Regions from separate parts of the Sporacetigenium sp. TC11 genome, predicted to be linked through region 1. Evidence: riboswitches for the same ligand, from Rfam matches in the RefSeq annotation. Region 1 holds a riboswitch; the other holds the start of a gene.
What was found. Region 1 has a riboswitch for glycine ahead of gcvT (glycine cleavage system aminomethyltransferase GcvT). Riboswitches for the same ligand answer to the same signal wherever they lie in the genome.

Region 1 (3,203 bases):
GGCTGATAAGGAGTATATGCAGTATAAAATTCTGATCTAGATGTAATATGACTTATAACCGAAGGAATATAATGGTCATACGCACCTGCTCCAAGAAAGCAAACTAAATCTTCATTGCTTAGATTTTTCTCTGAAATATTTTTTAATTCCTTACTTACCTCAAGTTCTGACATAGGTTCATTAAGATTAAGTCTTCTATTCAACTGTAAGTTATCAGGTATATCCTTAAACAATTCTTCAACAGTGCTTATTCCGATAATTTCAAGCATCTTTTTTTGCTCTAAATCAGTATTAGGTATATAAGGAAACATATTATGCCTCCTTAACGCAGAACTCTTCATATTGTTCAGCTGACAATAAATCCTCCAGCTGAGATTTATCATATATTTCAAGAACAATCATCCAATTTTCAAAAGCATCTTCATTTAATAACTCTGGATTGTCAACTATGACTTCGTTTACTTCAACTACCTTGCCATCAAGTGGAATAAATAAATCAGACGCTGCCTTAACTGACTCTACAGCACCAAATATGTCTTCAGCACTTAACTCTGTGTCTACTTCAGGTAATTCAACATAAACAATACTTCCTAAGGCATGTTGAGCAAAATCAGTAATTCCAATATAAGCTTTATCCCCATCTACCTTTACCCATTCATGATCCTTACTATAAAGTAACCCCTTTAAAACTTTCATAATAAATACCCCCATAGTTTATTTTTTATAGTTTTTGTTATAAAACTTTTTATTAATAACTTCTGCTTTTACAGGTTTATTTCTAATTAAAATATTTATTTCTGTTCCAAAACCAGTATATTTAGAATCTATAATAGCTAAGCCTATATTCTTTTTAAGAGTTGGTGAAAAATAACCAGTTGTTACAAATCCAATATTATCACCATTAACTTCGACTGCATAACCATGTCTTGGAATGCCTCTTCCCTTTAATTCAAAACCAACAAGCTTTCTTTTTAAACCCTCTGCCTTTTGTTTTAGAAGAGCTTCTCTACCTACAAAACTATCTTTATCTAGTTTTACAAAATACCCCAATCCTGCTTCTAACGGTGTTATATCCTTAGAAATTTCATTTCCGTATAAAGGTAGAGCTGCTTCAAATCTCAATGTATCCCTACAGCCTAATCCAGCTGGCTTAATACCACAAGATTTCCCTGCTTGTAATATACTATCCCAGATTTTTTCAATGTGCTGATTTTCAGTATAAATTTCAAAACCATCTTCTCCTGTATAACCTGTTCTTGAAACAAGACATTTAATCCCGTTTATTAATACACCTCTTTTACAGTAAAAAAATTCTATTTCATCTAAATTCAAATCTGTTAAATTTTGAAGTATTTCCTGAGCTTTTGGCCCCTGTATTGCAACTTCAGAAACTTCACTAGATATATTTAAAATCTCAACTTCATAACATCCTTTATTTTCTATCATCCAATCAAAATCTTTTTCTATATTGCCAGCGTTAATAACTAAATAGTAATGTTCTTCGTCGAATTTATAAACTAAAAGGTCGTCGACTATTCCCCCGTCTTCATAACACATAAATGTATATATAACCTGATTATCCAAAAGTATGCTTACATCATTTGTAACTAAGTTTTGAACATATCTAAATGCATCTTTGCCCTTTACCTCTACCTCTCCCATATGTGATACATCAAATAATCCAGCATTGTTTCTTACAGCTTCATGCTCTTCAATAATACCCTCATACTGTACTGGCATTAGCCATCCAGCAAATTCTATAACCTTTCCCCCATGTCTCTTATGAGCATCATATAGTTTAGTTTTTTTTCCATTATCCATATATACACCCCCTTTATAAAATAAAAAGAGATATGAAAGCATAAATAATATATGCCTTCATATCTCTGTATATTTACCTGAAAGCTTTAGTAAAACTTAAAAAGTCTACTTTTCTTCTTCGGCGCCCTAATGGGACTTTCCAGAGTATCATCAATTAACGGTCCTTTTGCCTGAAAGATTCTAAATTAATCGGCATTAATTTATTGCTTCTTCGGCTATCCAAATGGATATCTCCCGTTAATGTCACCTGATAATATTAAGTTCCTAAAATTTTCCTTTTACAATTCAATTATACTATAATTTTCATACTATTATACTCTAATTAATATCTTAACAAGTGTAATCCTAATTATTATATATGCTGAAATCTTATAAGTGTTCACAATATACTGTTGAATTCTAATAATATATCTGATAGTATTTTCTTAGAATTAATAAAATAAATAATCAAGGGGGATAAACATGCTATTCATTGATAATAATCTCACAAACCCTAATTTTAATTTAGCAGCTGAGGAATACATACTAAAAAACTTTAGTGAAGATGTTTTTATGCTTTGGAGAAATGAACCTTCAATTATAGTAGGTAAAAATCAAAACACATTATCAGAAATAAATTATGATTATGTTAAGGAAAAGTCTATACCAGTAGTTCGAAGGCTAACAGGTGGAGGGGCTGTATTTCACGACTTAGGAAATTTAAACTTTACCTTCATATCAACAGATGATGCTAAAAGTTTTAATAATTTCAGAAAGTTTACTCAACCTATAATAGATATACTAAAAGAATTATCTGTAGACGCAGAGTTTTCTGGACGAAATGATTTAACAATAGATGGAAGAAAGTTCTCTGGAAATGCTCAATGCAATTATAAAAATAAAGTTATGCATCATGGTACTTTATTATTTACTTCAGTAATAACAGATATTTCTTCTGCTCTAAAAGTAAAACCTTCTAAATTTGAAGGTAAAGGTGTAAAATCAGTAGCAAGTAGGGTGACAAATATTAGCGAACATCTAAAAAATCCTTTAACTATATTAGAATTTAAAGATATGATTATGAAACACATTTCTCAAACAAACACTGATTATAAGATTTATAAATTCTCAGAAGAAGATTTGAACAATATAAAAAAATTATATGACGAGAAGTACAACACTTGGGAATGGAATTTTGGAAGCTCACCTAAATATACTTTGGTTAACGAGTTAAAGTATGTAGGCGGAAATGTAGAATTTTATTTAAATGTTGAAAAGGGAGTAATAACTGATTTAAAAATATGTGGAGATTTTTTTGGAAAATCTGATCTTTCTGACATTGAAAATTTACTAATAGGAATAAGACATAATGAAAAAGAAATAAATGAGGTATTGTCAAAGGT
Region 2 (3,203 bases), on a different contig from region 1:
ACTTTAATAGAAGAATATGATATAGATATCGTTCCTCTAACAATTATAATCGACGGAAAAGAATACAGAGATGGGATAGATATATCTATAAATGAATTTTATACAAAACTTAGAACTGAAAAAGTTGTACCTAAAACTTCTCAAGCTACATATATACAGTTTAAAGAGGTATTTGATAAACACATAAAAGATGGAAAAACAATCTTATATGTTGGAGGATCATCTGCAGCATCTGGAACTTATCAGTCTGGGATTATGGCTAAAAACGATATAGATGGAGATATATATACTTTTGATACTATGAACTTTTCTTATGGAGCTGGTATGCAAGTTGTTCAAGCTGCTAAAATGGCTAAGGAAGGTAAAAATATAGAAGATATATTAAACCAACTACAAATAATGAAAGATAAAATGGATGTAATATTTTCCGTAGATACACTTGAATATCTACAAAAAGGTGGAAGAATATCTTCTACTAAGGCTGCAATAGGAACTATGCTTAACATAAAACCTATACTAGAAGTAAGAGATGGATTAGTTACAAATATAGCCCAGGTTAGGGGAAAAAAGAATGTCATATCCAAAATGGTTGAGTTAGTTAAAGAAAGAGGTGGAACAAACCTCAGTGATAAAACAATAGGCATTGGTCATGGAGATAATAAAGACGAATTGATAAAATTAAAAGAAATGATACAAAAAGAGATAAATCCGAAAGATATAGTTATATTAGATGTAGGAACATCTATAGGAACTCACGCAGGCCCTGGAGTAATGGGAATATTCTACATGAAGTAACAAAAAAACTAAATTTATAACAATCAACCCTTATAACCTATAATTATAAGGGTGTTTTTATGTAAAAACATGTCATAATATTTTAGAAGGATATCTTATATAGAAGTAGAAAGTATATTTAGTACATGAAAAATAATTAAATTAAGTCATAAATGTTAACTAATTATAATAAAATGAAATGTAGCCTTTAGATTGTAAAAATTAATAAAAAATTAACAAAAAAGGATTGAATAACGTTTTCCTAGAATGTATAATAATGGTATAGAAAATTTAGAAAAGTATAAAGAGTCTGAAAGAAGGATATAGAAGAGAGCCAATAGGCCGCCGAAGGGACAAACTTAATTCCTCCCAAGAAATTAAGTGAAATTTTCAGGCAAAAAGACTATATCTGGACAGAACCCTGGAATCAACAGGGAAAACAAATTGGGGTATTTGTTTTCCCTGTTTTTTATTACAAAAAACAACTTAAGAGAAAGTGAAGTGTTATAATTGCTGATATTAACAAACAATCCTCTTGTTAGAGATAGTAATTTAAATAAAAACATTGAATTTTTAGATGAAGATTATATTGGTATACTTAAAAAATGTAGAGATTATATACACTCTGGATATAGATTACTATCTCATCCGCTTTATGGAAGTGTTAAACCAAATGAAACTCCATATAGAACTATAATATTAAAATATGACAAAAAATTAGATATGAATTCTGTAATGTTGATAGAAGAAGCCTTAAATACAGCTACAAAATTTAGAGGAAATTTTGATACACCAAAATGGCCTTTAAATATAATAGAAGACTTCCAGGTAGTTGACCTTGATATATTCAAAAATACAATAGAAAGAATAGAGTATGTAATATAAAAAGGAGGGGTATTATGGATATGGAAAATGTATATGATTTAATAATCATAGGTGCAGGTCCCGCTGGTTTATCAGCAGGTCTTTATGGAGCAAGAGCTAAAATGAAGACGCTAATAATAGAGAAAGACAAAAATGGTGGTCAAATAGTTACAACTGAAGAAGTTGCAAACTACCCTGGATCTATACCAAATGCTACAGGGCCAAGTTTAATAGCTAGAATGGTTGAACAATGTAGAGAATTTGGTGCAGATATGGTAAAAGACACTATACTAGACACAGACCTAGAATCAGACATAAAAGTTTTAAAAGGTGAAAAAGGGGAATACAAAGCTAAGGCTATACTAATAGCTACTGGTGCTAGTCCAAGAAAATTAGGAGCTCCAGGCGAAAAAGAGTTAACAGGTAAGGGAGTATCATATTGTGCTACTTGTGATGGAGACTTCTTCACGGACTTTGAAGTGTTTGCTATAGGTGGTGGAGACACTGCAGTTGAAGAAGGTATGTTTTTAACTAAGTTTGCCAGAAAGGTAACAATAGTACATAGAAGAGATGAATTAAGATGCGCTAAGTCTATAGAAGAAAAAGCTAGAAAAAATCCTAAAATAGATATTTGGTTTGATACAGGTGTTAAAGAAATAAAGGGAGATGGAATACTTGAGTCTATAGTATTTGAAAATACTAAGACAGGCGAAATCTTTGAGTATCAAGCTGATGAAAATGATGGAACAATGGGGTTATTCGTATTTGTAGGATACTTACCACAAACTGATTTATTTAAGGATAAATTAACTGTAAATAAACAAGGATATATAATAACTGATTCAGAAATGAGAACAAATATACCAGGAGTATTTGCAGCGGGGGATTGTAGAGAAAAATCTTTAAGACAGGTAGTTACTGCTACTGCTGACGGTGCAATAGCCGTTATAGCAGCAGAAAGATATATAGATTCTAAATTTGAACATTAATATTAAAGGGGGTATTTTAATATGGTAATACTTGATAAAGAAATTTTTGAAGGTGAAGTATTAAAAGCTGATGGAGTAGTTTTAGTTGACTTTTGGAGTGAAGGTTGTGAACCATGTAAGGCTTTAATGCCAGATATAGAACAATTAGAAGGCGAATATGGTGATAAACTTAAATTCTGTAAATTAGATACAACTAAAGCTAGAAGATTAGCTATACAACAAAAGGTTTTGGGATTACCTACAATAGCTATATATAAAGAAGGCCAAAAAATAGATGAAGTAACTAAAGAAGATGCTAGTAAATCTAGAGTAGAAGAAATGATAAAGAAACACATATAGTCATTTAAGTTGTAAGAGTTGAGGATTATTTGATTCTTAACTTTTAAATAAATATTAGGGGGTGCACCACATGCGTCTTGAATTAGGTAAGATCTTCATAAATGATGTACAATTCGCTGATGTGACTAAAATTGAAAGTGGCGTTTTATATATCAATAAAGAAGAAATGATAAGGGAGATTGGTGGAGATGAGCGTATAAAGTCAATAGATATAGAATTAGCTCATCCAGGAGAAAG

Region 2: another riboswitch for glycine. It lies ahead of ACUSRV_RS08625 (GrdX family protein); the one in region 1 lies ahead of gcvT (glycine cleavage system aminomethyltransferase GcvT).

Annotation. Positions count from the first base shown of each region.
Region 1 covers NZ_JBYVNY010000001.1:290,762-293,964, forward strand. The annotation lists gene gcvPA (aminomethyl-transferring glycine dehydrogenase subunit GcvPA) at 1-311, opposite strand, end outside; gene gcvH (glycine cleavage system protein GcvH) at 313-696, opposite strand; gene gcvT (glycine cleavage system aminomethyltransferase GcvT) at 715-1,821, opposite strand; glycine riboswitch at 1,885-1,966, opposite strand; glycine riboswitch at 1,970-2,068, opposite strand; gene lplA (lipoate--protein ligase) at 2,284-3,203, shown strand, end outside.
Region 2 covers NZ_JBYVNY010000004.1:171,940-175,142, reverse strand. The annotation lists gene ACUSRV_RS08630 (DegV family protein) at 1-795, shown strand, start outside; glycine riboswitch at 1,089-1,190, shown strand; gene ACUSRV_RS08625 (GrdX family protein) at 1,285-1,659, shown strand; gene trxB (thioredoxin-disulfide reductase) at 1,680-2,627, shown strand; gene trxA (thioredoxin TrxA) at 2,649-2,966, shown strand; gene ACUSRV_RS08610 (glycine/sarcosine/betaine reductase component B subunit) at 3,037-3,203, shown strand, end outside.